Regions from separate parts of the Streptomyces sp. NPDC059452 genome, predicted to be linked through region 3. Evidence: riboswitches for the same ligand, from Rfam matches in the RefSeq annotation. Region 3 holds a riboswitch; each other region holds the start of a gene.
What was found. A riboswitch is a leader RNA that binds a small molecule or an ion and turns the genes downstream of it on or off. The one in region 3 is predicted to bind thiamine pyrophosphate.
Positions count from the first base shown of each region.

Region 1 (5,334 bases), on a different contig from region 3:
GCATCAGTCGGCGATCGGCAGATAGACCCGGTTGCCCGCCGCCGCGAACTCCCTCGACTTCTCCGCCATGCCCTCCTCGATCTCCTCCTGCGAACCGCCGTGCTGACGGCGGATGTCCTGGGAGATCTTCATCGAGCAGAACTTCGGCCCGCACATCGAGCAGAAGTGCGCCGTCTTCGCCGGCTCGGCGGGCAGCGTCTCGTCGTGGAACTCCCGGGCCGTGTCCGGGTCGAGGGCCAGGTTGAACTGGTCCTCCCACCGGAACTCGAACCGCGCGTCGGAGAGCGCGTCGTCCCACTCCTGCGCGCCCGGGTGCCCCTTGGCCAGGTCGGCCGCGTGGGCGGCGATCTTGTAGGTGATCACGCCCGTCTTCACGTCGTCCCGGTTGGGCAGCCCCAGGTGCTCCTTGGGCGTGACGTAGCAGAGCATCGCCGTGCCCCACCAGGCGATCATCGCGGCGCCGATGCCCGAGGTGATGTGGTCGTAGGCGGGCGCGACATCGGTGGTCAGCGGGCCCAGCGTGTAGAACGGCGCCTCCTCGCAGATCTCCTGCTGGAGGTCGATGTTCTCCTTGATCTTGTGCATCGGGACGTGCCCGGGCCCCTCGATCATGGTCTGTACGCCGAACCGCTTGGCGATCGTGTTCAGCTCGCCCAGCGTGCGCAGCTCGGCGAACTGGGCCTCGTCGTTGGCGTCCGCGATCGAACCGGGGCGCAGCCCGTCACCGAGGGAGTAGGTGACGTCGTACGTCGCGAGGATCTCGCAGAGCTCCTCGAAGTGCTCGTAGAGGAACGACTCCTTGTGGTGCGCGAGGCACCAGGCCGCCATGATCGAGCCGCCGCGCGAGACGATGCCGGTCTTGCGGCGGGCCGTCAGCGGGACGTACGGCAGACGCACTCCGGCGTGCACCGTCATGTAGTCCACGCCCTGCTCGGCCTGTTCGATGACCGTGTCCTTGTAGATCTCCCAGGTCAGCTCCTCCGCTCGGCCGTCCACCTTCTCCAACGCCTGGTAGAGCGGCACCGTTCCGATCGGCACGGGGGAGTTGCGCAGCACCCACTCGCGGGTGGTGTGGATGTTGCGGCCGGTGGACAGGTCCATGACCGTGTCGGCGCCCCACTTGGTCGCCCAGGTCATCTTGTCCACCTCCTCCTCGATGGAGGAGGTGACGGCCGAGTTGCCGATGTTGGCGTTGACCTTCACCAGGAACCGCTTGCCGATGATCATCGGCTCGATCTCGGGGTGGTTGACGTTGGCGGGCAGCACGGCCCGGCCCGCCGCGATCTCCTCGCGTACGGTCTCGGCCTCGACGTTCTCCCGGATCGCGACGTACTCCATCTCCGGGGTGATCTCCCCCCGCCGGGCGTACGCGAGCTGGGTGACGGGCCGTCCGTCGCGGCTGCGGCGCGGCTGGCGCGGGCGGCCGGGGAAGACCGCGTCGAGGTTGCGCAGCCCGCCGCGCGGCGAGGTGTGCTTGAGCCCGTCGTCCTCGGGGCGGACCGGCCGGCCCGCGTACTCCTCGGTGTCACCGCGGGCGATGATCCAGTTCTCCCGCAGGGGCGCGAGGCCACGGCGGACATCGGTGTCGATGGCGGGATCGGTGTACGGCCCCGACGTGTCGTACAGCGTCACGTCCTTGCCGTTGGTGAGGTGCACCTGTCGGACCGGCACCCGGAGGTCCGGGCGGGAGCCCTGGACGTACCCCTTGTGCCAGCCGATGGACTTCCCGGCCTCGTCGTTCGGAGTGCCGTCCGGCGTTCCGTCGTTCTGTTTCGAGGCAGGCGTGCGTGCGTCCGCTGTGGTCATGAGACCTACTCCCTACGCCGGCATTACCCGGTAACAGGTTCGGCGGTCGGCGCAGCGTGTCCCGTACAGGAAGTACGGCGGTCAGCGCCCTCTCAGCCCGGTGCTCCGAGCTCCCGCGTGTGCAAAGGTGCCTCCACGCTAGCGTCCTTTCCGGCGAGCTGACCAGAGGGCCCACCCGTTCTTGCGATGATCGCCCCGTGACCTCCCCCCAAAGCGACCCCGCGCCCCAGCCGCCCCAGGGCCACAGCCACGGCCACACGCACAGCCACGGACCCGCCGCCCCGGTCTCCAAACACCTGCGCAAGGTCATCGCCGCCGTACTGATCCCGTTCGCCACGGCGGTCGTCGTCGGCCTGATCGCGTTCTGGCCCGGTGGCGTCCCCGACCACGAGCGCACCGGTGTCGGATTCGACCGGCAGACCCAGGACGGCAAGGTCGTCCAGGTCGTCAACGTCGACTGCGCGGACGTCAACGCCGCTCAGGTCCCCCCGACCGGCGACACCTCCACCCCCTCGGGACGCAAGGCCGTCGCGGAGCAGGAGGGCGAGTGCAAGAAGGCGACCGTGGAGGTGACCAGCGGCGACGACAAGGGCCGTCAGTTCGTCGAGGTGATCCAGCCGGACGCACCACGCCAACTGCGCGAGGGCCAGGGCGTGGTCGTGGCGTACGCCCCCGACGCGCCCCGCGACCTCCAGTACTCCGTCACCGATGTGAACCGGAAGATCCCGATGACGCTGCTGGCCGCGATCTTCGCGCTGGCGGTGGTCGCGGTGGGCAGGCTGCGCGGGGTGATGGCGCTGGTGGCGCTGGCCGTCTCGTTCGCCGTACTGACCCTGTTCATCCTGCCGGCGATCCTGCAGGGCTCGAACCCGCTGGTGGTGGCGGTGATCGGGGCCAGCGCCATCATGCTGGCGGCGCTCTACATGTGCCACGGGGTGACGGCCCGTACGTCCGTCGCGGTCATCGGCACCCTGATCTCGCTGCTGCTGATCGGGCTGCTCGGCTCCCTGTTCATCGGCTGGGCGAGCCTCAGCGGCAACACCGATGACAACACCGGCCTCATCCACGGGCTCTACCCGGACATCGACATGAGCGGTCTGCTGCTGGCCGGTGTCATCATCGGTTCGCTCGGTGTGCTCGACGATGTGACGGTCACCCAGACCTCCGCCGTCTGGGAACTGCACCAGGCGGACCCGCAGATGGGTTGGCGCGGTCTCTACCGGGCAGGTATCCGGATCGGAAGGGACCACATCGCCTCGGTCGTGAACACCCTGGTGCTGGCGTACGCGGGCGCGGCGCTGCCGCTCCTGCTGCTCTTCTCCATCGCCCAGAGCAGCGTGGGGACGGTGGCCAACAGCGAGCTGGTGGCCGAGGAGATCGTCCGGACGCTGGTCGGTTCGATCGGTCTGGTCGCCTCGGTGCCGGTGACGACGGTGCTGGCCGCGCTGGTGGTCTCCGCGGACCGCCCGGGCGCCCGCACCTCCTCGTCCACGGCTGCCGCGCCCGCACGGACCGGCCGGGGCCGGCGCCGCAAGGCCTGAGCCATCGGGCGGTCAGCCCGCGTTCTGTTCCTCGGCGAGGATGCGGCCGAGCGCCTCCTCCAGGTTCCCGTCGAAGTCACCGAGCGTGTGCTCCTGACCGAGGGGGACCAGCTTGTCCGTCCGGTCGAGAAACGCCACCAGCGGCGCCGTACCGGCCCGGAAGAGCGCACGGTCCGCGCCGACCTGGAGGCGGATGTGCACATCGCCGAGACCCTCGGGTTCGGTGGGCCCGATGTGCACATCGCCGTCGCCACTGGGGCTGTTGAGCCCGTCCAGCAGCAGCTCACGACCGAATGCCCAGGTCACCGGGGCATCGCCGGGCAGATGGAACGTCATCCGGATGGCGTAGGGATCCGCCACCTCGTAACGGAGCTCCACCGGAATACGGAACGAGAGCTCCTCGGAGACGAGGAAGCTCATCATGACCTCTGCTTGAACCGACTCGCGCATCGTTCAACCCCGCAGTAGATGAAACTGGCCAGGAATGATCCCCCATGGCCCTATTGACGCCATCGTGGTGCACGCGATAGCAGATCACAAGGAGTGATTTTTCAGATACTGATAGAGAACACGAACGAACGCAAGAGGCTCGCCACTTCGCCACGTAGCTGTTCGACTGCGGGCAGCAACCGTTCTTCCCTGTCCAGGGGTACGGAAATGGCCATGGCCGCAATGGTGGCACCGGCCGTGACGGGAATGGCGGCGCAGACGGTCCCCAGTGCGTACTCCTGGCGTTCGATGACGGGTTCACCCCGCCGCAACGTCCGCAGCCGCTCCAGAAGTGCCGCGCGATCTCGCACTGAGTAACGAGTGAGGGGTCTGACGGGGTGCCGGTCGAGGTGGTCCTCACGGTCCTTCTCGTCGAGCTGGCCGAGAAGGCACTGCCCGATCGCGTGTGCGTGCCCGGTCTCCCGGAAGGAGGCCCACTCGTCCACCGCCGGGGCGTCGGGGGCGTCGGCGACCGCGATGAGCTCGATCTCGCCCTCGCGGTAGACCGCGCAGTACACCGGGACCCCGATGGCGTCCCGCCAGTGCGCGAGAGAGTCGGTGACGGTGGCGGGCCGGTCCCGGCGGCCCCGGGCCGCGGTCAGGTTCTCGGCGGCCGCACCGAAGAGGAAGACGCCGTTCTCCCGGCGGAGGTAGCCCTCATGGGTGAGGGTGCGCAGAAGGTGGTACGCGGTCGGCAGCGGAAGCCCTGCCTCGCGTGCGAGTTGCTTGGCGGGCGCCCCGTCCCGATGGGTGCCCACAGCCTCCAGCAGCCTCAACGCCCGCTGAACCGAACCGATCAACGTCGGGACAGCGGGACTCGATGCCGTGGTCAAAGGTCACCCCCAGGCATGGTGACGGGCCGTCAGCCCTCCCGTGGGGGCCGCCCCCACGGGCCTGCCGCACCAACGACCGACTGTCGTACAAACCACTGGTCACTCGGTCGGTTCGGTGACAGAAGGTCACATTCCAGATGGCGGCAGCGTTATGTCACTGTATCGGCCGCCTCCGGCAGGAGGGGGTTTTCCTCCTGGACTTAGCTCAGCTGGGCTAATCCGCAGACCGGTGCGGCCCCCCGATCCCGCACAGGCCCGCGACAGCCCTGCCACCGGTTGCCTACCAGTCGCCGCGCGAGGACGACGAGGACATGAACTTGCGTACGACGAAGACCAGACCGCCGACCAGCACCACGAAGATCAGCACCTTGAAGAGCAGGCTGATCACGAAGCTGAGCACGCTGGCGATCAGTCCGCCGAACACGACGATCGCGATGACGGGCACCGCGATCCACTTCACCCACCAGGGCATTCCCGCGACTATCTCCCGCACGGCCATCGCCATCTACCTCGTCTCTCTGGGTTCCTGCCTCGATGCTACGGGGGCGAGGCACCCCGGCGGGGGCCCCGCAGCCCTTGAAGACCCCTGATCGAACCCTTAGGGAACCCGGGGTTCAGCCCTCCGGCGGGGAGAAGACGACCATCACCCGCAGATCCTCGGTGAT
Region 1 is NZ_JBHYVE010000003.1:111,700-117,033, forward strand. Features, by position in the region: gene thiC (phosphomethylpyrimidine synthase ThiC) at 4-1,806, opposite strand; TPP riboswitch at 1,799-1,933, opposite strand; gene ACFW9Z_RS05835 (YibE/F family protein) at 2,004-3,347, shown strand; gene ACFW9Z_RS05840 (SsgA family sporulation/cell division regulator) at 3,360-3,797, opposite strand; gene ACFW9Z_RS05845 (IclR family transcriptional regulator) at 3,899-4,669, opposite strand; gene ACFW9Z_RS05850 (DUF5326 family protein) at 4,950-5,162, opposite strand; gene ACFW9Z_RS05855 (cupin domain-containing protein) at 5,284-5,334, opposite strand, start outside.
Region 1: another riboswitch for thiamine pyrophosphate. It lies ahead of thiC (phosphomethylpyrimidine synthase ThiC); the one in region 3 lies ahead of ACFW9Z_RS13945 (thiamine ABC transporter substrate binding subunit).

Region 2 (12,655 bases), on a different contig from region 3:
CGTAGAGCTGACCGGCGACGACGTCACCGAGTGCGTGGGCGGCGGCGACGAGATCTTCGTGGACGACCTCCACCAGCGCTACGAGACGGCCTGCGACCCCCGGCTCAACCGCAGCCAGTCGCTCGACCTGGCCTTCCTGGTCGCCGAGATGTACCGCGACCAGTAGTCGGGACGCATTCCCGCCAGTCGCACCTGTGGGGCACGGATCCATGTGATCCGTGCCCCACAGTCCGTTCCAGGACTTTTGCGCGCCTCGCCGGGCGGGTAAGGTTAGGTTAGCCTCACCGACGAAGACGGGGACGGCACCAGCGACCGGCCCGCAGGGAGGTGAACCGCATGTACGTCTGTTCCTGCTTCGGCATCACCGAGGCGCAGGTCAAGAAGCATGCGGACGCCGGGGCCTGCACGCCCCGCCAGATCGCCTCGGCCTGCAAGGCGGGCACGGACTGCGGCGGCTGTGTCCGCCGGATCCAGGCCCTGCTGGGGCGCGACTGCTCGCGCCGAGACCTCGTGGGCCAGCAGCGGGAGCCCGCGACGGTGGCTGTCGGCCACCCGATGGCCATGCCGGTGGCGGCCCAGGACGTCCGTCTCCCCGACGCCGCCTGACCCTTCGCCTGACCCTTCCTTTTCCAGCCCGTTCAGCGGACTGTCGGCTCAGCGCACGGTCAGCTCTCCGGCTGCTCGATGAGCTGCGCGATGTAGAGCGGTTCACCGAGCTTCTCCACCAGCTCCAGCTGGGTGTCGAGGTAGTCGATGTGGTGCTCCTCGTCCGCCAGGATGGACTCGAAGATGTTCGCCGAGGTGATGTCCCCCTTGGCGCGCATCACCTCGATCCCGCGCTTGAGGCGGTCGATCGCCTCCACCTCGACCTGTCGGTCCGCCTGGAACATCTCGGTGACCGTCTGGCCCACCCGGACGTGGAAGAGCCGCTGGTAGTTGGGCAGCCCGTCCAGGAACAGGATCCGGTCGGTGAGGATCTCGGCGTGCTTCATCTCGTCGAAGGACTCGGCCCGGGTGTACTTGGCGAGCTTGGTCCAGCCGAAGTTGTCCTGCATTTTCGCATGCAGGAAGTACTGGTTGATAGCGGTCAGTTCGGCGGTCAGCTGCTCATTGAGGAATTCAATGACCTCGGGGTCGCCCTGCATCGCAGAGGCTCCTTCCACACGTGATCGACAAGGTGGCCGCATCCTCGCACCGCGTCCACCGGCCGTCCAGTAAGTGCACGCTTAGTACGAGTTGACCCCCTGGGGGTCCCATAGGGGTCTGCCCTGGTCATGACCACCCCTGCCTGTCTGTCACCATGGAGGCATGGGTCAGCCGGAAAGCCGGGAATACCGCGAATCAGAGCAGTCCGAGCTTCCGCCGGGACAGCGACTGCAGCGCGGATGGCCGGTCACCCACTACGGGCCCGTTCCCAAGTTCAAACCCGAGCGCTGGGAGTTCCGGGTCTTCGGGGCCACCGCCGACGGCGACAAGCACTGCTGGAACCACCAGGACTTCTCGGCGCTGCCGTTCTCCTCGGTCGTCGCCGATCTGCACTGCGTGACGAAGTTCAGCATGATCGGCGCCGAATGGGGCGGGGTCCTCGCCCGTACGGTGCTCGACCTGGCACCGCCCGGCCCCGATGTCACCCATGTGATGGTGTGGGCCGAGTACGGCTTCTCCTCGAACCTGCGCCTGGACGACTTCGCCGCCGAGCGCACCCTCTTCGCCACCCACAAGGACGGCGAGCTCCTCACCGCCGAGCACGGCTTCCCGCTGCGCCTCGTCGTGCCGCACCTGTACGCCTGGAAGGGTCCGAAATGGGTCCGGGGCATCGAGTACATGACGGCCGACCGGCGCGGATTCTGGGAGGAGCGGGGCTACCACAACATCGGTGACCCGTGGCGCGAGCAGCGCTATTCGTACCAGGAGGAGCCGGGCGAGGGCCCCGAGCTGTAGAAGGCTCTCTGCTGTAGAAGGGCTCTCTAAGGGGTGCCCCGCAGCTCCTTCAACCGGGCCACGTCCGCCGCGTGCCCCTCCTTGCCGCCGGGCGTCTCGATGACCAGCGGTACGCCCTCGGTCGCCGGGTGCGCGAACAGCTCCCGGAACGGCTCCGCGCCGATGTGACCCGCGCCGATGTTCTCGTGCCGGTCCTTGTGGGCGCCCACGACGTCCTTGGAGTCATTGGCGTGGATCAGCTTCAGCCGCCCCTCACCGACCGTCTCCACCAGCAGGTCGAGCGTCTGCCGCATCCCCGTGGGGCCGGTCAGGTCGTGGCCCGCCGCGTAGATGTGGCAGGTGTCCAGGCAGATGCCCAGCTTCGGGTGGGCGTCCAGCGCCTCGAAGTACGGCCCGAAGTCCCACGTACGGGAGCAGAGCGAGGAGCCCTGGCCCGCCGTGGACTCCAGCAGCAGATACGGGTCGTCGTCGTGGGTCAGCTCGTCCAGCAGCGGCCGCATGTGCTCCCGCACCTGGGCCAGCGCCTCCGAGCGGGGCCGCCCGCCCGTCGCCGAGCCGGTGTGCACCACCACGCCCAGCGCGCCGATCTCGCGGGCCCGGCGCAGTGAGTGGCGCAGGGAGTCCACGGACTTCTCGACCGTCGCCTCGGTGTGCGAGCCGAAGTTGATCAGATATGGGGCGTGGACGTACGCCGGTATCGAGGCCGCCGCGCACTCCGAGCGGAACAGCTCGTCCTGGGCCGGGTTCCCGGTGGGCGTCGCCCAGCCGCGCGGGTTGGCGACGAAGACCTGTACGGCCTCGGCCGCCAGCTCACGGGCGTACTCCAGGCCGACCTTGGCGAGGCCGCCGGCCACCGGGACGTGACCACCCACGGGGTTGCGCGGAGGAGTTCCGGCTTCCGGGTTACGCATGTGGTTCTAGAACCCCTTGGTCCTGATGGTGATGGTGGAGCCCTCGGGGGCCTGTTCGCCGCCCTTCACGGACTGGCGCGCGATCGTGTCGCTGAACGAGAGGAACGGCCGGTCGACCTTCACCTCGAAGCCCGCCTCCTCCAGGGTCGCCCGGGCCTCGTCGACGTCCCGGCCGGTGACATCGGGGACGTCCAGCATCCGGGGGCCCTTGGAGACGGTCAGCTCGACCGTGTCGCCCTCGGCCGCTTCGGTGCCCGCGCCCGGGGACTGCTGGGCGATGTCCCCGTCGGCCTCGGAGGAGTGGACCCGGCCGGGCAGCACCTCGGCCTTCAGCCCCTCCTTCTCCAGCTCGGCGGTGGCGTCCTCGACCGAGAGGCCGGTGAGGTCCGGGACGCCGATGGGGCTGCCCTTGCTGACGACGAGGGCCACGGCCGTGTCCGGGTGGCGGTCGGTCCCGGCGGCGGGCTCCGTACGGATCACATCGCCGCGGGCGACGTCCTCGCTGAACTCCTTGGTCGCCATCCCGGGGAGCAGGCCCACCTTCTTCAGGGTGCGCCGGGCGTCCGCGAGGGAGGAGCCGGAGACATCGGGGACCCGGACGATCTCGGGGCCGCGCGAGACGACGAGCGTCACCGAACCGTTGCCCCGGATCCGGTCGCCCGACGCGGGATCGCTGTCCACCACCGAGCCCCGCTCGACCGTGTCGCTGAAGACCCGCTCGACGCCCTTCAGCCCGAGCCCGGCGTCCGAGAGCCGCTGCTCCGCCGACTTCTGGGTCTGGCCGAGCAGCGAGGGGACCTGGGTGAACTGCCCGGAGTTGATGTACCAGACGCCCGCCCCGACACCCAACGTCAGCAGGACGGCGGTGATCACCGTGATCAGCCTGCGGTGCGGACCGGCGAACGGGCCGCGCAGCGCCGCCCCGCGCCGGGGTGCGGGTGGCGGCATCTCCAGGCGGCTGGTGCGGTGCACGGTGCCCCCGTCGCCGTCCGCCGGGAGGGCCCGCGGGATCACGCTCGTACGGTCGTCCGCCGCGTCGTGCGTCTGGGAGAGCGCCTGCGGCGGTACGGCGTCGAGCTCGGCCTCGCTCAGCGTGGCGCGGGCCTCACGGGCCTCGGCCAGCAGCAGCACCGCGTCGTGCGGGCGCACCTCGGGGTTCCGGGCGGTGGCGCTCGCCACCAGGCTGTCCAGCGCGACCGGGAGCCCCGGCACGACGGCGGAGGGGGCCGGGACGTCGTTGTTGAGGTGCTGATAGATGACCTGGGCGGCGTTCTCCCCGGTGTGCGGCTTGGTGCCGGTGAGCATCTCGTACAGCACGACCCCGCAGGCGTACACGTCACTGCGGGTGTCGGCCGTGCCGTGCTCGATCTGCTCGGGGGCCAGGTACGAGACCGTGCCCAGCAGCGAACCGGTGGTGTCGGTGGCCGTGCCGACCGCCCTGACCAGGCCGAAGTCGGCGACCTTGACCCGGCCGTCGTCCCCTATCAGGACGTTCTCCGGCTTCATGTCCCGGTGCACGAACCCGGCCCGGTGCGCGGCGCCGAGCGCGGCGAGGACCGGCTCCAGAATGTCCAGGGCCGCCCGGGGCTGGAGGGCGCCACGCTCGCGCAGCACATCGCGCAGGGTGCAGCCCGCCACGTACTCCATCGCGAGGTAGACGTACGCGCCCTGGGCGCCCTGGTCGAAGACCGCGACGACGTTGGGGTGGGCGAGCCGGGCCACCGACTTGGCCTCGCGGATGAACCGCTCCACGAAGGCGGCGTCGACGGCGAGCGCCGGGTGCATCACCTTGAGGGCGAGCACCCGGTCCAGCCGGGTGTCCACGGCCCGGTAGACCGTGGCCATCCCGCCGACGGCGATGCGCGCCTCTATGCGATACCGGCCGTCGAGCAGCTGCCCGACGAGGGGGTCCTGGAGGGTCGTGTCCACCAGGAGAGTCTACGAGGCGCCACCGACACCCCGGACGGACCGGGGCGCTTCCGGGGCCGATCTACAGCCAATCCGTGACAGCGACACGCCCCAGGTGGCGGGCGTGGCTCTCCGGCCGTTCAAGTCCCTCCGGCGTTCGAGGGGCGGGGGTCCGGGGGCGGCGCCCCCGACCACGTACAGGCGCGCTCAGAACGCCGGGCGCTCCGGATCCAGCGCCGCCCGCCCGTCCACCGGGGAGGACGCCTCGGCGAAGTGGCGGCGCGGGATCCGGCCCGCCCGGTACGCCAGCCGCCCCGCGTCCACCGCGTGCCGCATCGCCGCGGCCATCAGCTCCGGCTCCTGGGCCCGGGTCACCGCCGAGGCGAGCATCACCGCCGCGCACCCCAGCTCCATCGCCAGCGCCGCGTCCGAGGCGGTCCCGGCCCCCGCGTCCAGGATCACCGGCACCCCCGCCCGCTCCACGATCAGCTCGAAGTTGTGCGGGTTGCGGATGCCGAGCCCGGAGCCGATGGGGGAGCCGAGCGGCATGATCGCCGCGCACCCCACGTCCTCCAGCTTCCGGGCCAGGACCGGATCGTCGTTGGTGTACGGCAGCACGGTGAACCCGTCGTCCACCAGGATCTCCGCGGCGTCGAGCAGCTCGATCGGGTCGGGCAGCAGCGTCCGCTCGTCGGCCACCACCTCCAGCTTCACCCAGTCGGTGCCGAGCGCCTCCCGGGCCAGCCGCGCGGTCAGCACCGCCTCGCCCGCGGTGAAGCAGCCCGCCGTGTTCGGCAGCACCTGGATGGAGAGCCGCTCCAGCACGGAGAGGACCGAGCCCTGCACGGTCGGGTCGAGCCGACGCATCGCGACGGTGGTCAGCTCGGTCCCGGAGGCGATCAGCGAGCGCTCCAGCACCTCCAGGCTGGGCGCCCCGCCGGTGCCCATGATCAGCCGGGAGCCGAAGACGGCCGGTCCCAGGGTGAAGACGTCGTCGGACACGGTCAGCCTCCCTGTACGGCGGTCAGGACCTCGACGCGGTCGCCCTCGCCGAGCGTGGTGGCGGCCCACCGGCCGCGCGGCACCACGCACTCGTTGACGGCGGCGGCGACCCCGGAGGGCGCGGCGGTCAGGGTGGCGACGAGGCGGTCCAGCGCGGTGCCCGCGTCGAGGGTGCGCGGCTCCCCGTTGACCGAGACGGATACCTGAGGGCTCATGCGGACTGCTCCTGGCGTACGGGTACGGGTACGGGGGCGGCGCCGACGGACGCGAACCGGCCCGGGGCGAACGGGCGGGCCACCTCGGGCAGCTCGCCGGTGGTCAGGGCCTCGGCCATCGCGTCGCCCGTGACGGGCGTCAGCAGGACGCCGTTGCGGTGGTGGCCGGTGGCGAGGAGAAGGCCGGGCAGGGCGGTCGGGCCGAGTAGCGGGGCGTTGTCGGGGGACGCGGGGCGCAGACCGGCCCGGGTCTCGGTGAGCGGCAGCTCGGTGATGCCGGGCACCAGCTCGTGGGCGTCGCGCAGCAGCTCGTAGACCCCGCCCGCGGTGACCGTGGTGTCCCAGCCCATCTCCTCGCTGGTGGCGCCGACGACCAGCTCGCCGTTCTCGCGCGGTACGAGGTAGAGGTGGCCGCCCCGGACGACGGCCCGCACGGTCCGGCTGAGGAAGGGGGCGTACGCCGGGGGCACGGTGAGCCGCAGGACCTGGCCCTTGACCGGCCGGACCGGCGGAACGACCTCCTCCGGGAGCCCCGCGAGCCGCCCGCTGAGGCTGCCCGCCGCCAGCACGACCTGGTCGGCCTCGACCCCCGTACCGTCACCGAGCACGGCCCCGGCCGCCCGGCCCCCGGCGACGGCGAGCCGCTCGGCGGGCGCCCTGCGGAACACCACTCCCGCCCGCTCGCACGCGGCCAGCAGCGCGGCGGCGAGCCGCCGCGGGTCCACCTGGTGGTCGCCGTCCACCCGCAGCCCGCCCCGTACGCCCGGTGCGAGCATCGGCTCCAGACGGCGGCACTCACGGCCGCTCAGCCAGACCGACTCCAGCCCCGAACGCTCCTGGAGGGCGTGCAGCTCCCGCAGATGCGCCCGGTCGTCCGAGTCCAGCGCGACGGCCAGCGTGCCGCAGGTACGGAAGCCGGTCTCACGGCCGCTCGCCGCCTCCAGCTCCGCGACGAACTCCGGATAGCGGGCGGCGGAGGCGAGGTTGAGGCCGAGCAGCAGCTCCTCGCCGTAGTGCAGTTCGGTGACGGCGGCCAGCATGCCCGCCGCGACCCGGGCGGCCCCGCCGCCCGGATCGGGATCGGCCACGGTGACGGCCAGCCCGCGCTGCGCCGCCCGCCAGGCGGTGACCAGGCCGATGATGCCGCCCCCGATGACGAGGACATCGGATCCTGAGCTTCCCCCCGGAATTCCGGAGGTCTTCCCCGAGACGCGCATGGGTGTCCAGCCCCTCCCTTCGCCGGCATGACCCGGATCAGGTTCGTACGGTCGGAGGCCGCCCAGCCTCCCTCTCAGCCCGGTGCGTCCGGGCTCCCGCGAGTGTTCTACCTTGGCCAGCCTAACCCCAGTCCCTCAACGCCCAGTAGGGAGCAGCCACGTGGCCCGTTCGCTCGACGGACTCGTCCTCTCGCCCGTCGCCGACCAGGCCCCCGGCCAGGTCGGCACCCGTACCCGCTTCACGTACCACGAGCAGGACGGCATGATCTGGGCCGATTACACGGGCGGTGACGTCGTCCGGGGCCATCTCGTCGGCACCCGCGAGGGGGACGCCCTCGACTTCCGTTACGTCCAGCTCAAGCAGGACGGAACGACCTCTTCCGGACACTGCCTCTCCACCGTCACCGACCTCGCGGACGGCCGGGTGCGGCTGGAGGAGCGCTGGGAGTGGGAGTCCCAGGAGGGCAGCGGGACGAGCGTGGTGGAGGAGCCGCTGCCTGACGACCAGTCAGATGAATAGACTGGTGCGCGTGAGCGAGCAGACGGAACACCACGCGGCGGGGCAGCGGACACGGAACGTCGTGATCGTCGGAGCGGGCATGGCGGGCGTACAGACCGCAGTCGCCCTGCGGGAAGCCGGTTTCACCGGCCCCGTCACGCTGATCGGAGCCGAGCCCCACCAGCCCTACGACCGGCCGCCGCTCTCCAAGGCGGTGCTGCTCGGGGCGGCCGAGGACTCCGCCTTCGACGTCGACTTCGAGGCGCTGGACATCACGCTCCGCCTCGGCCTGGACGTCACCGCCCTGCGCGCCGCAGACCATCTGCTGGAGACGGCCGAGGGACCCGTCCCGTACGACGTCCTGGTCCTGGCGACCGGAGCGGAGCCCATCACCCTGCCCGGCACCGAAGGCGTCCGGGGCGTCCATCTGCTGCGCACCCTGGACGACGCCGCCCGGCTGCGCCCCGTCCTGGAGCGGCGGCACGATGTGGTCGTCGTCGGCGCGGGGTGGATCGGCGCCGAGTTCGCCACCGCTGCCCGCGCGGCCGGTTGCGCGGTCACCGTCGTGGAGGCCGCCGCCCGCCCGCTGGCCGGGACCCTGCCCGCCGAGGTCGCCGCCCCGATGGCCGACTGGTACGCGGAGAGCGGCGCCGCACTCCTCACCGACGCCCGGGTCGAACGCGTCGAGGAGTCCGCCGTGATCCTCACGGACGGCCGGACGCTGCCCGCCGGGGCCGTCGTCGTCGGCATCGGCGCCCGCCCCGCCACCGGCTGGCTCACCGGCTCCGGCGTCGAACGCGGCCCGGACGGCTCGATCACCGCCGACGCCTCCCTGCGCACCTCCCTGCCCGATGTGTACGCGGTCGGGGACTGCGCCTCCTACCCCTCCGCCCGCTACGGCGAGCGCCTGCTGATCCACCACTGGGACAACGCCCTCCAGGGCCCCCGGACCGTCGCCGCCGCGATCCTGGCGGCGGAGTCCGGCGATCCGCTGCCCGTCCACGACCCCGTCCCGTACTTCTGGTCCGAGCAGTTCGGCCGCTTCGTGCAGTACGCGGGCCACCACGCCCACGCCGACACCCTCCTGTGGCGCGGCGACGGCTCCGAGGCCACCTGGTCGGTGTGCTGGCTGCGGGCCGGAGCCCTGGTCGCCGTGCTCGCGGTGGGCCGCCCGCGCGACCTCGCCCAGGGGCGCAGGCTCATCGAGTCGGGGGCGGTGCTCGACCCGGAGCGGGTCGCCGACCCGGCCGTACCCCTGAAGTCCACCGCCCTCTGAGGCCCACCGCCCTTGGAAAGGCCGGGTCTGAAAGGCCGGGCCGACCCCCGTACGGTCGGCCCGGCTACCGGCTGTCAGTCCTGGATGGCACGCTTGTCCTTGTGACCGAGATTGACGCAAAGACCGATGCTCTCGTCCCCGCCTGGCTCCACCTCCCCGACATCGCCGAAAAGCTCGGTGTCGAGGTGACGCGTGTACGGCAGCTGGTCAAGGAAGGCCAGCTCATCGCCGTACGCCGTGGTGAGAACCGGACGCTTCAGGTGCCTGCCGCCTTCATCGACGGCGACAAGGTGGTCAAGGGCCTCTCCGGCACCCTGACCCTCCTGAAGGACGACGGCTATTCCGACGAAGAGATGCTGGAGTGGCTCTTCACTCCCGACCCGACCCTGCCCGGCACCCCCGCGCAGGCGCTGAGCGAGAATCGCGGTACGGAGGTGAAGCGCCGCGCCCAGGCGCTCGCCGTCTGACCGATACGACCGGAAGCGGCGTACGGGCCCCGCGTGCAGCGCGTGGCCCGTGCCCCGCCACGACCACGGGGGGACTCCACCATGCCCACGCCTCGCGAGCAGCTGTCCGACGCCCGGCTCTATCTGTGCACGGATGCCCGTAAGAGGCAGGGCGACCTCCCCGCCTTCCTGGACGCCGTGCTCTCCAGCGGGGTCGACATCGTCCAGCTCCGCGACAAGGGCATGGAGGCCGCCGAGGAGCTGGAGCACCTCGCGGTCTTCGCCGACGCCTGCCGGCGCCACGGCAAGCTCCTCGCGGTCAACGACCGCGCCGATGTCGCCCACGCCATCGGCGCCGACGTCCTGCACCTGGGCCAGGGCGACCTGCCGGTGGGCGCCGCCCGCGCGATCATCGGCGCCGACCGGCTGATCGGCCGCTCCACGCACGCCGAGTCCGAGGTCGACGCCGCCGTCGCCCAGGAGGGCGTGGACTACTTCTGTACGGGGCCCTGCTGGCCCACCCCCACCAAGCCCGGCCGCCACGCCCCCGGCCTCGGCCTCGTGCGGTACGCCGCCTCCCTGGAGCAGCCGCGCCCCTGGTTCGCGATCGGCGGGATCGACGCGGGGAACCTGGACGAGGTGCTGACGGCCGGGGCCCGCCGGATCGTCGTCGTCCGGGCGATCACCGAGGCCATCGACCCGGCGGCAGCCACCGCCGAGCTGGCAAAGAGGGTCCGGGCGCACGCGCTCTGAGCAGCCCTTTTCCGCCCTCTGCGGAGGTGCGGCACCGCACCGCATTTCACGGGATTGTCCAAGGGGTGGACAACAAACCGGCGAAACGAGACAAAATCCCCCGCTCTGGTTGGGGGAGTGTCCACCCCCTGGTTAACCTCCCCATATGGCCCTTGGGACAGCTTCCACCAGGACGGACCACGCACCCACGGTGCGTGACCTGCTCGCGACCGGCAAGACCTCGTACTCCTTCGAGTTCTGGGCGCCCAAGACCGAGAAGGGCGAGCGCAACCTCTGGAACGCGCTGCGCCGCGTCGAGGCGGTCCGCCCGAGCTTCGTCTCGGTGACGTACGGGGCCGGCGGCTCCACCCGTGCCGGGACGGTGCGGGCGACCCAGCAGATCGCCGCGGACTCCACGCTCACCCCGGTCGCCCACCTCACCGCGGTCAGCCACTCGATCGCCGAACTGCGCAACATGATCGGCCAGTACGCCGACGCCGGGATCAGGAACATCCTCGCGGTCCGCGGCGACCCGCCCGGCGACCCGATGGGCGAGTGGGTCGAGCACCCGCAGGGCGTGAAGTACGCGGCCGACCTCGTCCGCCTCATCAAGGAGTCCGGCGACTTCTGCGTCGGCGTCGCCGCGTTCCCCGAAATGCACCCGCGCTCCACCGACTGGGAGACGGACATCGGCCATTTCGTGGACAAGTGCCGCGCCGGGGCCGACTACGCGATCACCCAGATGTTCTTCCGGCCGGAGGAGTATCTCCGGATGCGTGACCGGGTGGTCGCCGCCGGTTGCGAAACGCCGGTGATTCCCGAGGTCATGCCGCTCACGAGTGTGAAGCAACTGGAAAGATTCTCCCAGCTCAGCAACGCGACCGTGCCCGCGCCGCTGAAAGAGCGGATCCTCGCGGTCAAGGACGATCCGGCCGCTGTACGCTCCCTTGGTATCGAGTTCGCAACGGAGTTCTGCGCGAAGCTGCTGTCCGAGGGTGTGCCCGGGCTCCACTTCATCACGCTCAACAACTCGACGGCAACGCTCGAAATCTACGAGAATCTCGGACTGCACAAGCAGTCGTGACCGGCCGTACCCGCCCCCGAGCGGCTGCGGCCGCAGGAGGGGGCGGGCGTGGGCTGGACGGTCCTCTACATCGCATTCGGCTTGGTGGCGCTGTGGCTGCTGGGTGAGGTACTGCTGCAGTACAAGGCGCGGCTGCGCTGGCGGCTGCTCGCCTTCATCGGCTTCCTCACCGTGGTCATCGGGGTCCCGATCGGCTCCCGCGCGGTCATCGTCGTCGGCACGCTCGCCTTCGCCACCGGCCAGACCTTCGTGACGCTCTCCTTCCGGCGCGGCTTCTCCACCGGCTGGGCCATAGGCGGCAGCCCGGGGGAGAGCCGCCGACGCAAGGGCGGCGGCGAGCGTGCGGCCGCCAAGGATCCCACGCTGGAGGTCTCGGACCTGGAGGTCTCGGATCCCGGTACCGAGCAGGGCACCGCCCCCGGCACCGGCTCGGGCTTCGATTCCGCCACCGACCGGGGATTCGACTCCGGTTACGACCCCGGCTTCGATCCCGCCTTCGCCCACGTCGGGGCCCAGAACGCCGCCTCCGACCCCGCCACCTCGGTGTACGAGCCGCTGCCGCTGCCCGACGACACCGGCCAGTACGGCGTGTACAGCGATTCCGGTTACGGGGCGGACAGCTCCGGCCGGGGCGGCCAGGACCAGCGGCAGCCCGAGGCGGACCCCTCCGCGCAGCCGCAGTTCGCCGCGTACGACCCGTACTCCGGCTACGACCAGCAGCAGACCCAGGACGGCTACGCGGGGCCCTACGACTACGGGACCGGCCAGCAGAGCTACGCCGCCTACTCCGACCCGTACATCGGCACGACCAACGGGTCGGCGCCCTACAGCGGTTACGACGCCTACGGCAACGGCAACGGCTTCGACAGCCAGGGCGGGCAGCAGAGCTACGTCGACCCCTACGCCCAGAACTACGGCACGGACGCGTACGGCACCGACACCCCGCCCGGGGGCGTCTGGGTCCCGCAGCAGCGGGACGCCGAGCAGTACCCCCCGATGCCCCCGGAGCAGCCCGCCCCGTACAGCAACGGCTACGACACCGGCCAGAACGAGCCGTACCGCTACTGAACTGACAGCGGTTTCGGCACGTCACCGGCGAGGCGCGAGCACCGGTGAGGCGCGGCCGGACCGCTCACGGCGGAGGACGACCGGTGCGGCCCCGCTCCCCGGCGCGGGACGCCGGGGACACCCGCCCCTCCTCAGCGCGAGCTACCGGCGCCCCCTCCTCAGCGCGAGCCGCGGAAGTCGTCGCCCTCCACCACGAGTCCGGCCACCAGCGTCCCCGACATCCCGGCGTGCGCGAGCCCGCCGCCCGGGTGCGACCAGCCGCCCGCCAGATACAGCCCCGGCAGCCGGGTGAGGTTCCCGGGGTGCAGATACGCGCCCGCCGCCCCGGCCAGCGCGGGCGGCGGCACCGCACCGCC
Region 2 is NZ_JBHYVE010000029.1:58,868-71,522, forward strand. Features, by position in the region: gene ACFW9Z_RS30050 (class II 3-deoxy-7-phosphoheptulonate synthase) at 1-166, shown strand, start outside; gene ACFW9Z_RS30055 (bacterioferritin-associated ferredoxin) at 337-606, shown strand; gene bfr (bacterioferritin) at 666-1,145, opposite strand; gene ACFW9Z_RS30065 (sulfite oxidase-like oxidoreductase) at 1,309-1,941, shown strand; gene ACFW9Z_RS30070 (deoxyribonuclease IV) at 1,968-2,852, opposite strand; gene pknB (Stk1 family PASTA domain-containing Ser/Thr kinase) at 2,859-4,781, opposite strand; gene ACFW9Z_RS30080 (thiazole synthase) at 4,968-5,708, opposite strand; gene thiS (sulfur carrier protein ThiS) at 5,765-5,977, opposite strand; gene thiO (glycine oxidase ThiO) at 5,974-7,194, opposite strand; TPP riboswitch at 7,192-7,304, opposite strand; gene ACFW9Z_RS30095 (hypothetical protein) at 7,355-7,714, shown strand; gene ACFW9Z_RS30100 (NAD(P)/FAD-dependent oxidoreductase) at 7,725-8,969, shown strand; gene ACFW9Z_RS30105 (Rv2175c family DNA-binding protein) at 9,071-9,436, shown strand; gene thiE (thiamine phosphate synthase) at 9,518-10,168, shown strand; gene metF (methylenetetrahydrofolate reductase [NAD(P)H]) at 10,314-11,231, shown strand; gene ACFW9Z_RS30120 (hypothetical protein) at 11,280-12,299, shown strand; gene ACFW9Z_RS30125 (phytoene desaturase family protein) at 12,458-12,655, opposite strand, start outside.
Region 2: another riboswitch for thiamine pyrophosphate. It lies ahead of thiO (glycine oxidase ThiO); the one in region 3 lies ahead of ACFW9Z_RS13945 (thiamine ABC transporter substrate binding subunit).

Region 3 (12,655 bases):
CGCGTCGCCACCGTCGCGCTCCCCGGCGTACCCGATACGGAGGGCAGCGCGGCGTGCTCGCTCTCCGTCTAGCCCGCGGTACGCATCCCCTCGTCCTGGTCCGGCGGCTCCTGGTGGCCGCCGCATCGGCCGGAGTCGGCTTCCTTCTCCTCTCCGCCCTCGGATACGCCTCCGCGCACCCCGCCTCCGCCGGTTCGGTGCTGCGGCTGCTGTGGTGCTTCGTGCCGCTGGCCGCCACCGTGCAGTTCGCCGTGGCGGTGGCCCGTACGGACCCGAGCACCCGGCCCCGGCCCGGCCTCTCCTCGGTGGGCCTCGGCCCGGTGCGGCTCTCGGTGCTGGCCGCCGTCTCGACCGCCGTCTCCACGACGCTCGGTTCGATGGTGGCGCTGCTCTTCTTCCTGCATCTGCGCGGCGATCTGACCGGGATGCCGTTCGACGGCGGTGCGGCGGAGTTCCTCGGCGCGGGCGCCCCGTTGCCGCTGGGCGCCGCGCTGATGCTGCTGGCCCTCGTACCGGTAGCCTCGGCGACGGCGAGTGCGCTGGCCCTGCGGTCGCGGCCCGACCCGGCGCGGGACACCTTCGGCTCCGAGGAGCTGCCGGAGCCCGCTGCCGCGCCGAGCGGTCTCCCCTGGGGCGTGGCGCTGGTGGCGGCGGGGCTGGCGGTCGAGGCGTACGCGTCACGGGGCGGGGCGGGGAGCGCGTTCCCGCTGCCGGGCCGGTTCGACGCGACCCCGGTGGCGGTGCTGGTGGGCTGGACGCTGACCGCGATCGGCCTGGCCATGGCCGGACCGGGCCTGACCCACCTGTGCGGGCGGGCGCTCCAGGCGGTGCGCCCCGGTGCCGTACGCCTGCTGGCGGGCCGGGTCCTGATGGACGAGGCGCGCCGGATCGGCCGTCCGCTCGGGATCGTCTGCGCGGTGATCGCCGCCGTGATCGCCGCGTCGGCGCTGTACGGGGGCGACGAGCGCCCCTGGGGCCCGCTCACCGCGCTCGGTGCGGTGCTGGTCCTCGGCTGTACGGTGGCGACCCTGCTGACCTCGGCCCTGGAGGCGAAGCAGGCCCGCGCCCACACCGCTCAGGCGCTGCTGCGGATGGGCGCACCGGCCTCGGTCCTGCGCTCGGCGACCGCGCTGCGGGCGGCCGCCCTGCTGGCCGTGTTCGCCCCGCTGACCTGGGTGATCGCGGAGCTGGCGGCGCTGCCGCTGGCGAAGTAGGCCGGGCCGCTGGGGGGGGCGGACCGGGGCCCGGTGGCTCAGGGGTGGGTGGCGAGGCGGGCGGCGAGGGCGTCGAAGAAGGCCTCCCAGCCGTCCTCCGCCGCCGCGTACTGGGCGGGCGTGAGGTTGCCGCCGCGCTGCTGGAAGGCCAGCTCGGTGGTTCCGTGGCCGAGATCGGTGAAGGTGACGGTGATGACCTCGCTCTCCGTACCCTCGTCCCCGTCCTCTTCCTCTTCCTCGGGCGCCGTCGCGGAGCCGTCCTTCAGTGTGAGGACCAGCCCGTCGGGCTCGCTCACCTCGCGGTACACCCCGTGGAACGGCATCTCGACACCCGGCATCACGATGACCAGGCTCCACTCACCGCCGGGCCGCACGTCCATCGACACCCGGTCCAGCGGGACGTCGGCCTCGCCCCCGTACCAGGCGGCGAAGTCCTCCGGTGACGTCCAGGCCGCGAAGACGCGCCGCTGCGGGGCGTTCAGCACACGGGTGAGATCGATGCCCTGACGGGTACCACCGTTCATGGTCGCGGTCCTTGTCTTGAGGGCGGGGGCGGCGGGGGCGGGGGTCTGGGGTCCGGTCCGGGGGCTTGGGTCCTGGGGCTTGGGTCCTGGGGCTTGGGTCCGGAGGGCCGTCTCCAGCTTGCCCGGCCTGCCCCGCCCTGTCCTGTCCTGTCGTCCTGCCTCTGCCCCTGCCCCTGCCCCTGCCCCTGCCCCTGCCCCGTCCTATCGCGCCGGTCAGGGCCTCAGCAGCCCCTCCAGCGTGGCGTACGTGCTGTCCCACCCCCACTCCTCGCGGACCCAGGCCCGGCCCTTCTCTCCCATCGCGGCGGCGGCCTCGCGGTCCCGCAGCAGCCCGATGAGCCGGTCCGCGACGGCGTCCACGTCCCGCCCGTCCACCACATGCCCCGTCTCCCCGTCCCGCACGGCGTCGGGCGCCCCGCCGGAGTCGCCGACGAGGACCGGCAGCCCGGCAGCCGCCGCCTCCAGGAAGACGATGCCGAGCCCCTCCACCTCCAGGCCGCGTCTGCGGGTCCGGCACGGCATGGCGAAGACGTCGGCGGCGGCGAAGTGGCCGGGCATCCCGGCGTGCGGCTGCCCGCCCGCGAGGATCACGTGGTCCGCCACCCCTGTGTCCGCGGCGAGTCGGCGCAGGGTGCGGGCGTACGGTCCGTCGCCGGTCAGCAGGAGTACGGTGCCGGGCACCGCACGCCGTACGGCGGGGAGCACGCGGATCAGGGTGTCCTGGCCCTTGCGGGGGACGAGCCGCGCCGCGCACAGGACCACCGGCCGGGCGCCGAGCCCGTACCGCTCGCGGGTCCGCCGTCTTCCGGCCCCTCCCCGGAACGCCTCCGCGTCCACCCCAGGTGCCAGCCGCACCATCCGGCGGGCGGCGGCCGGGCCGAGTGCGGCGGCTATGGGGGCGCGGGTGGCCGGGCCGAGATAGGTCACCGCGTCGGTACGGGCCCCGATGCGCCGGAGCAGCGCCCGGCTCCCCGGGGTGCGGGCCCACCAGACCTCGTGCCCGTGCGTGGTGGCGACGGCCCGACGCACCCCGGTCTCCCGCCGCAGCCGCGCCGCCATCAGCCCGAGCGGCGCGGCGGCCCCGAACCACACGCTGTCGCAGCCGTGGCGGCGGGCGAGCTCCACGGCCCGGCCGGTGACGCGCGGGGTGGGCAGGAGCATCCGGGCGGGGTCGCGGACCACCGGGTACGGCAGACCGGCGTCATGGGCGGCCGCCCCCGGTTCGGCGGAGGTGTACACGACGACGGAACCGGCGGGGAAGCGTCCGGTCATGGCGTGGACGAAGGTCTCGATCCCGCCCTGGCGCGGCGGGAAGTCGTTGGTGACGACGAGGGTACGGCGGCGGGTCATCGCGTTGCCTTCTTCTGTACGCGTACGGGGGCGGATGCGCGGCGGACAGTCATCGCGGCGCCTTCTTCCGCACGCGCACGGGGGCGAGAGCGGAGGGACCGACCGGCCTCCGCCGCACCGCCGCCGCCCACACCGCGAGGACCAGCGGGTGCACCAGGTACCCGAACCGGGTCGCGGGCAGGAACGCGATGGCGAGGAGCAGCCCGAGCGCGAGCCGCAGCGCGGCGTCCGGGGCCGTGGCCGGAGGCCGTACGAGCAGGGAGACCACGACCAGAAGGGCGCTCGCCCCGAGCAGGAGGAGGGCCAGGGTGCGGCCGCCCGGGACATGGGTGGCGAGCAGATGGCCGGGGAGCGGGCTGGCAGCGGAGGACACCGCGTCGGTCAGGCCGAGGGGGAAGGCCACGACATGGGCGTAGAAGGCCCCGGGATCGCGCAGGGCGGCGGGCAGGACGAATGCGGCGGCGGTGAGAAGGGCGACGAGCGCGCACCGCAGGGTGGCACCGGGCCGCCGCACCGCTCTCGGAGCACCACCCGACCGCCCAAGCCCTCCCCGTACCGCCCACGAAACGCCGCGCCCCTCCCCTGCCGAAGCCGCCGCGAGCAGAGCCAGCACCACCGGCAGCGCGGGCCAGGCCGTCCACTTGAGCGCGGTGGCGAGCCCGATCCAGAGCCCCGCGCGCCCGGCCCTCCCCCGGCCCGCCTCCGCAAGGCCGAGGCACATCAGGCCGACCACCGGCAGGTCCACCCCGCCGACGGCGAGCGGCAGCGCAACCAGCGGGCAGGCGGCGAGCCACATCAGCGGCCCACGCCGGGCCCCCGCCGGAAGGGCGTACGCGACCGCAGCGAGGAAGGCCGCGCCCATCCACAGCCGGGGGTCGGTGAACGGCCCGGCCCCGGCCACCGCTTCCGGAATCCCGAACACCGCCATGCCGGGCAGATACGGGGTGAAGTCCTCGGGTATCAGGGGGTGCGCGGAGTACGGCGTGCCGTCCGTCAGCAGGAGCGCGGCCGACCGGGCCACGACCGTCACCTCCAACTGCGCCCGGTCCAGGGCGAGGAGGACCACCAGCGGCAGTGCGACCGCGCCGGTGACGGCGACCGCGCCCACGGTCCGGACGCGATGTCCGCGGGCCGCGAGCACGGCGGCCGCCGCGTAGCCGAGCGCGCCGGTGACGCCCCAGACGCGGTGCGGGCCGAGGGAGGTGAGGGCGGCCAGGGCCAGGGAGGCCGCCGCGCAGAAGCTCCACCAGCCGGGGCCGCCGGGCAGCCCGAAGCGTTCCGGCAGCCGCTGGTCGGGGGTGGTGGGAAAAGCCGTGATCGCCATGTATCCGAGGCTAGGAACGGCCCGCTCACGGATCGTCACACCACCGTCCGGTCTTCCGGGTCAAACCGCGGTATGACACGGCCCCGCGAATTCGCACCGTGGTCCGATGCTTCCGCCCCGGGCGGTGACGAAGAATCGCCGTATGACACGCACCATCGGGGAGACCGGAACGGCAGCGACCGCCGCCGGGACCCCGCCACCGGAACGGGACCTGCGGCAGCGGCTGCGGCGCTGGACGTCGGCGCCCTCGTACGCCGCGCTGACGGGGGGCGCGCTGACGCTCTACGCCGTCGTGGAGCTGATTCTCGTACCGGGTTCGGCGATCACGGCGTTCGGGGTGCTGGTGTGCACGGCCTCGTTGACGCTGCGGTCCGTCCGGCCCACCGTGGGGTTCCTGAGCGTCGGCGCGGCGCTGCTCAGCTTCGGCACCGACGGCAATATGGCCCATGCGACGGTGGCCGGTCTGCTGATGGGGTGCTACACGCTGGGGCGGCACCGGGTGCAGCACCCGGCGGTGCTCGTCCTGACCGGTTCGCTCGCGGCCCTGACCGTCAACCTGGTGCACATCGACCGCTGGACCCGGGACGGCTCCCCCGCCCTTCCGGCGCTCCAGGGCGCCGACCGGTTCAACCTGGGGCTGTACGCCGAGACGCTGGTGCTGACGGTGATGATCCTGGGTGCGGTGAGCGCGGGTGACGCGGTACGGGCGCGCGAGGAGGCCCGGCACACGCGGGCCGCCGCCCAGTCGCGGCTGCTGGCGATGGAGCGGCGGCAGGCGGCCGAGGCGGAACGGGCGGCGATCGCCCGGGAGTTGCACGACATGATCGCGCACTCGGTCTCGATGATCGCGGTGCGGGCCGAGAGCGCCACGTACACGACACCGGACCTCTCACCACCGGCCCGGGACGCCTTCCAGGAGATCGCGGGCACGGCGCGGTCCTCGATGGCGGAGCTGCGACGGCTGCTCGGGGTGCTGCGCACCGGCGCCGACGCCCCCGTCCTCACCGCCCCGCAGCCGTCGCTGGCCGCGCTCGGTGAACTCCTCGACCAGCACCGGGCGGTGGACGGTTCGGCGGAACTGCGCGTCAGCGGCGAGGAGACGCCGCTGCCGGCGTCCTGGGAGCTGTCGGCGTACCGGATCGTGCAGGAGGCGCTGACCAATGTGCGTCGGCACGCGCCGGGCGCGCACGCGGTCGTGGAGATAGACCACCGGCCGGGGCTGCTGCGGGTCCGGGTCGGAGACGACGGTCCGGGTCCGCCCGCCACCCGGGCGGCGGAGCCCGTCGGACGCCCCGGTCACGGCCTGGTGGGCATGGGCGAGCGGGCCGCCCTGCTCGGCGGCAGACTCACCACCGGCCGAGGTCCGGCCGGCGGCTTTCTCGTGGAGGCGGAACTTCCGTGGTGATCCGAGTGATCGTCGCCGACGACCAGGCGGTCGTACGGACGGCGTTCTCCAGCCTGCTGGACACCCAGGACGACATCGAGGTGGTCGGCGAGGCGGAGGACGGTGAGCAGGCGGTCCGGGTCGCGGCCGAACTGCGGCCCGATGTCGCGCTGCTGGACATCCGGATGCCCCGGCTCGGCGGGATCGGGGCGGCCCGCGAGATCGTCACCGCCTCGGGCGGGGCGACGAAGGCGCTGATGCTGACGACGTTCGGCCTGGACGAGTACGTGTACGACGCGCTGACGGCGGGCGCCAGCGGCTTCCTCCTCAAGGACGCGACCTTCCCCGAACTGCTGCACGCGGTACGGGTGGTGGCGGACGGCCACGCGCTGCTCGCCCCCGAGATCACCGGGCGGCTGATCTCGGAGTTCACCCGGCAGCGGGTCAGCGCGCCGCCGGTCCGCTCGGTCGAGGGGCTGACCGCGCGCGAGGCGGAGGTGCTCGTCCTCATCGCGCAGGGCCTGTCCAACGCGGACATCGCCGCCCGGCTGACCATCACCGACCACACGGTCAAGACGCACATCAACCGGCTCTTCGCGAAGATGGGGCTGCGGGACCGGGCGCAGGCGGTGATCCTGGCGTACGAACTGGGGCTGGTGGTGGCGGGAAGCCGCGCCCCCTAGGGCCTGTCGTCAAACTGCCGCCTGCCGGGGCCCGCGAGCCCGGCATGATCCAGACGAGAGGCCCTACGCGCCTTCGAGCACCACCGTCTCCGCCGCGTCGAAGCGCACCCCCACCACCGCGCCCTCGTCCGGGGTGTCCCGCAGGGTGCACTCGGCCTCCAGCACCGGGGCGTTCTCGGGGGTCAGCCGCACGGTCACGTGGTTCCCGCGGAACGTGCGTACGCCGACCACGCAGCGGAGCCCGTCCTGCGGGGCGCCGATGAGCACCCCGGCGGGGCGGACCAGGACATCCACCTCGCCCTGGGGGGAGCCCGGGGGGACCGGCACCTTGCCCCAGGCCGTGGCGGCGGCGGAGCCGGTCACGGTCGCCGGGGTCACGTTGTCGAAGCCGAGGAAGCGGGCGACGAACGCGGAGGCGGGGTGCTGCCAGACGTCCAGCGGGCTCCCCTCCTGGGCGATCCGCCCGTCCCGCATCACGACGACCCGGTCGGCGAGCGCGAAGGCCTCGCCCTGGTCGTGGGTGACGGCGAGCACCGTCGTACCCAACTCCTGGAACAGGGTCCGCAGTTCGACGACGAGCCGTTCGCGCAGGCTGCGGTCGAGCTGGCCGAGGGGTTCGTCCAGCATCAGGAGCTTGGGGCGGGGGGCGAGGGCGCGGGCGAGGGCGACGCGCTGCTGTTCGCCACCGGAGAGGGCGGCGACCGCGCGGCGTTCGGCGCCGGGGAGGCCGACCAGCTCCAGCAGTTCACGGACCCGGCGCTCGGTCTCGGCCCGCCCGGTGCCGTGCATCCGCAGGCCGAAGGCAACGTTGGCGCCGACGTCGCGGTGCGGGAAGAGCTGGTGGTCCTGGAACATCAGGCCGAGGCCTCGCCGGTGGACCGGGATGCCGCTCTGGTCCTGGCCGGCCAGCAGTACCCGGCCGCCGTCCATGGGCTGGAGCCCGGCGACGGCCCTCAGCAGGGTGGACTTCCCGCTGCCGCTGGGGCCGAGCACACAGACGATCCGGTGGTCGGCGACCTCCAGGTCGACCGCGTCGAGGGCCGTCCGCTTCCCGAACCGTACGGTGGCGGCTTGCAGGCTCAGCATGTGCACCGTTCCCCGGCCATCGCGCCCTCTGCCATCGTTCAGAACTCCCCGGATCGGTCGGTACGGATACGTTCGAGGAGCAGCAGCGAGACCGCGCACACCAGCATCAGGATCGTGCTGAGGGCCATCGCCTGCCCGTAGTTGAGCTCCCCGGACCGGCCCAGCAGCCGGGCGACCGCGACCGGCAGGGTCGGGTTGTCGGGCCGGGCGATGAAGACGGTGGCGCCGAACTCCCCGAGCGACACGGCGAACGCGAAGCCTGCGGCGACCAGCACCGCCCGCCGCACCAGCGGCAGATCGACCTCGCGCCAGGCCCGCAGCGGGGAGGCTCCCAGCACGGCGGCGGCCTCGCGCAGCCGCTCGTCCACCGCGCGGAGCACGGGGAGCATGGTCCGTACGACGAAGGGGACGCCCACCAGCGCCTGGGCCAGCGGGACCAGGATCCAGGAGGTGCGCAGGTCGAGCGGCGGCTTGTCGAGGGTGATGAGGAAGCCGAAGCCTACGGTGACGGCGGAGACCCCGAGCGGCAGCATCAGCAGGGCGTCGAAGCCGCGTACCAGCCGTCCCGCCCGCCGGGTCAGGGCGGCCGCCGCGAGACCGCCGACGACCAAGGCGATGAGCGTGGCGACGAACGCGTACTGGAGGGAGTTGCCGACCGCCTCCAGCGGCGGTACGAGGAAGGTCGAGCCGCTGCCCCCGGCGGACTGAAGGGCCTCGTAGTAGCCGAAGCCGTAACCCTCCGGACCGTCGAACGACCGCTCCACCAGCACACCGAGCGGCAGCAGGATCAGCAGCAGCGCGGTGAGCAGCACCCCGCCGAGCAGCGCCCACTGGCCGGGGCCGTGCGGCCGGCGGGAGGTCTGCGCCGGGTCGACGAGCTTCAGCGCCCGCTCCCGGCGGCGTACGGTCACGGCGTGCAGGGCGAGGATCGCGCCGACCGCCACGAACTGGACCATGGTCAGCACGGCGGCCGTCGGCAGGTCGAGGAGCTGGGCGGTCTGACGGTAGACCTCCACCTCCAGGGTGGAGTAGGCGGGGCCGCCGAGGATCTGCACGACACCGAACGAGGTGAACGTGAAGAGGAAGACCATCAGCGCGGCGGCGGCCACCGCCGGGCCGAGCGCGGGCAGGGTCACCCGCCGCCAGGCGGCGAACCGTCCGGCGCCGAGCACCCGGGCGGCCTCCTCCTGCCGCGGGTCCAGCTGCGACCAGAGGCCGCCGACCGTCCGGACGACCACCGCGTAGTTGAAGAAGACGTGCGCGAGCAGGATCGCCCACACGGTGGTGTCGAGCCGTACGCCCCAGAGCTCGTCCAGGAAGCCGCCGCGCCCGAGCAGCGCCAGGAACGCGGTGCCGACGACGACGGTGGGCAGCACGAACGGCACGGTGACGACCGCGCGCAGCACCTGCTTTCCCGGGAAGTCGAAACGCGCGAAGACGTACGCGCCGGGGAGGGCGATCAGCAGGGTGAGCGCGGTGGAGGCGAGGGCCTGCCAGGTGGTGAACCAGAGGACGTCGAGGATGTCCGGGCGGGCCAGCACCTCGCCGACCCGACCGAACTGCCACGCACCGTCCGTCTTCAGCCCGCGGCCGACGATCGCGGAGACGGGGTAGGCGAAGAAGACGGCGAAGAACGCGACGGGCACGGCCATCAGACCGAGCCGCACCGCGGCTCCGCGCCGCCCGCCTCCGCCGCCGAGCCGCACCGCCGCACCACGCCGCCCGCCTCCGCCGCCGGTCCGCGCGCCGCCGGGCACGGGTCCGGACCCGGCGGCCTTGGAGGTGCTGCCTACTTCACGACGAGCGAGTGCCACGACCGGACCCACTGCTCACGGTTGGCGGCGATCTTCTCCGGCGCCACCGTGGCCGGCTTCTCGACGGTCTCACCGAACTCCGTGAAGATCTCCGGCAGCTCGGCGTCCTTCACGACCGGGTTCACGAACATGTTCAGCGGCACGTCCTCCTGGAACGTCTTGCTGATCAGGAAGTCCAGGAGCGCCTTGCCGCCCGCCTCGTTCTTCGCGCCGTTCAGGAGTCCGGCGTACTCGGTCTGCCGGAAGCAGGTCCCGGTGGAGACGCCGGTCGGGGCCTCCTTGGGCTGCGGGTCGGCGTAGAGGACCTCGACGGGCGGGCTGGAGGCGTAGCTGACGACCAGCGGCCGGTCCGCCTTGGCCTTCTTGCCGCCCGCGGAGCCCGAGAACTCCTCGTGGTACGCCTCCTCCCAGCCGTCGACGACCTTGACGCCGTTGGCCTTCAGCTTCTTCCAGTACTCCTCGTAGCCGTCCTCGCCCTGGGTGGCGACGGTGCCGAGGAGGAAGCCGAGGCCGGGCGAGGAGTTCGCCGCGTTCTGGGTGACGAGGAGGTCCTTGTACGCGGGCTTCAGCAGGTCCTCGAAGGTCTGCGGGGGCGCGAGCTTCTTGTCGGCGAAGTACTTCTTGTCGTAGTTGACGCAGATGTCACCGGTATCGACGGGCGTGACGCGGTGCTTGTCGTCCTGCTCGGTGCCGTCCGCGACCCGGTCCAGGCCCTTGGCCTCGTACGCGGTGAAGAGGTCGTTGTCGAGGGCGCGGGAGAGCAGGGTGTTGTCGACACCGAAGAAGACGTCACCGCGCGGGGAGCCCTTGGTCAGGATCTCCTGGTTGAGCGCGGCACCGGCGTCACCGCTCTTGAGGAGCTCGACGGTGTAGCCGCTCTCCTTGGTGAACTGCTTCAGCACGTCTTCCGAGGCGTTGAAGGAGTCATGGGTGACCAGGGTGACGGTCTTGGAGCCGCTGCCCTTGGACGCGCCGGAGCCGGCCGGGGCGTCGTCGTCGGAGCTGCCGCAGCCCGCGAGGACGGTGACGCCGAGCGCCGCGGCGAGCGCGGTCGCGGCGTACTTCTTGGTGGTGTTCATGTGATTCCTCCTGGAGGTGACCAGGAAGAGACGCGGCCCCGCCCGCCCCCGGACGTACCGGAAGCGGGCAGGGCGCAACAGCTTGAGTAAGGTCCGAACTTCCTACCCGGAATGACCCGGGCGAGGTTCAGAGGGTCTGCGGCCAACCTGTCCTTGGTGCCGCACTCTCAGCGCTGTGGCGCTCCCCTGTCGGAATATGAAGTTGATTTCGGCCCAGGCTACACCGGCGGTTTTCGGCCTCGTCCGCCGGAGCGTCCCGGGACCGGTGAGGTGGCCGCTCCCGGCGCCCGTCGCGGCCCTCAGCGCTCGGAGGCCGCCAGCTGCCCGCAGGCCCCGTCGATCTCCTGGCCACGGGTGTCCCGGACGGTGACGGGCACGCCGTGGGCCGCGATGGCCTCGACGAACGCCTTTTCGTCCTCGGGCCGTGAGGCGGTCCACTTGGAGCCGGGCGTGGGGTTCAGCGGGATCAGGTTGACGTGCACCCGCTTGCCCTTGAGCAGCCGGCCGAGCAGGTCGCCGCGCCAGGCCTGGTCGTTGATGTCCCGGATCAGGGCGTACTCGATGGAGATCCGGCGGCCGGACTTCTCCGCGTACTCCCAGGCGGCGTCCAGCACCTCGCGGACGTTCCACCGGGTGTTGACGGGGACGAGGGTGTCGCGCAGCTCGTCGTCCGGGGCGTGCAGCGAGACGGCGAGGCGGCACTTGAAGCCCTCGTCGGAGAAGCGCAGCATCGCCGGGACGAGCCCGACGGTGGAGACGGTGATCCCGCGCTGGGAGAGGCCGAGACCGTCCGGCTCGGGGTCGGTGAGCCGGCGGATCGCTCCGACGACACGGTTGTAGTTGGCGAGCGGCTCGCCCATGCCCATGAAGACGATGTTGGAGAGCCGGGCCGGACCCCCGGGCACCTCGCCGTCGCGCAGGGCGCGCATGCCGTCGACGATCTGGTGCACGATCTCGGCGGTGGACAGATTGCGGTCGAGCCCGGCCTGCCCGGTGGCGCAGAAGGGGCAGTTCATCCCGCACCCGGCCTGGGAGGAGATGCACATCGTGACGCGCTCGGGGTAGCGCATCAGGACGGACTCGACCAGTGTCCCGTCGTGCAGCTTCCACAGCGTCTTACGGGTGGTGTCGTCGTCGCAGCTGATGTGGCGGACCACGGACATCAGGTCGGGGAACAGCGCCTCGGCGAGCTTCTCCCGGGATCCGGCGGGGATGTTGGTCCACTGCTCCGGGTCGTGCGCGTACCGCGCGAAGTAGTGCTGCGAGAGCTGCTGGGCGCGGAACGGCTTCTCGCCGGTCGCGGCGACCGCTTCCTTGCGCTCGGCGGGCGTGAGGTCGGCGAGGTGCCGCGGCGGCTTCTTGGCTCCGCGGGGCGCGACGAAAGTGAGTTCTCCGGGCTTAGGCATGGTTCATCCAGTGTCGCAGACAGACGGGTGAGGGCCCGCCGCCCTGTGGACAACGGACCCTCACTCGTAGAACGTGCAGGTCGGGCGTGGTGCGCGCCCTTGAGAGGACGCTCAGCCGGAGCCGACGAACAGGACCAGCAGCAGCCAGACCACCGGTGCGGTCGGCAGCAGTGAGTCCAGCCGGTCCATGATGCCGCCGTGGCCGGGGAGCAGGGTTCCCATGTCCTTGATCCCCAGGTCCCGCTTGATCATGGACTCGCCGAGGTCGCCGAGGGTGGCGCTGACGGCGACCGCGAGACCGAGCAGCAGCCCCTGCCACCAGGCGCCGCCGTCGATCAGGAACTCCATGCACAGCGCGCCCGCGACCATGGCGAAGGCCACGGCACCGAGCAGGCCCTCGCGGGTCTTGCCGGGGCTGATGCGGGGGGCGAGCTTGTGGGTGCCGAAGCGCCAGCCGACCGCGTACGCCCCGGTGTCGCTGACGACGGTGAGGATGAGGAAGGTCAGCACCCGCCACGGTCCGTCGTCCGCCGTCAGCAGCAGGGCGACGAAGGTGGCCAGGAAGGGTACGTAGAACGCGGCGAAGACGCCCGCCGTGACGTCCTTGAGATACCCCTCCGGGGGCTCGGTCATCCGCCAGACCAGCACCGCGAGCGCGGTCAGGGCCATGGCGACCCAGGCCCCCTCCGCGCCCCGGGCGTAGCCGGCGACGACCATCGCGGCTCCGCCGACGGCGAGCGGAACGAGGGGCGCCTTGATGCCCTTCTGCTCCTGGAGCCGGGAGGTGAGCT
Region 3 is NZ_JBHYVE010000008.1:150,126-162,780, reverse strand. Features, by position in the region: gene ACFW9Z_RS13990 (ABC transporter ATP-binding protein) at 1-72, shown strand, start outside; gene ACFW9Z_RS13985 (hypothetical protein) at 54-1,214, shown strand; gene ACFW9Z_RS13980 (SRPBCC domain-containing protein) at 1,253-1,738, opposite strand; gene ACFW9Z_RS13975 (glycosyltransferase family 4 protein) at 1,952-3,088, opposite strand; gene ACFW9Z_RS13970 (hypothetical protein) at 3,138-4,412, opposite strand; gene ACFW9Z_RS13965 (sensor histidine kinase) at 4,555-5,817, shown strand; gene ACFW9Z_RS13960 (response regulator) at 5,811-6,479, shown strand; gene ACFW9Z_RS13955 (ABC transporter ATP-binding protein) at 6,543-7,565, opposite strand; gene ACFW9Z_RS13950 (ABC transporter permease) at 7,604-9,217, opposite strand; gene ACFW9Z_RS13945 (thiamine ABC transporter substrate binding subunit) at 9,355-10,458, opposite strand; TPP riboswitch at 10,540-10,656, opposite strand; gene rlmN (23S rRNA (adenine(2503)-C(2))-methyltransferase RlmN) at 10,758-11,864, opposite strand; gene ACFW9Z_RS13935 (phosphatidate cytidylyltransferase) at 11,976-12,655, opposite strand, start outside.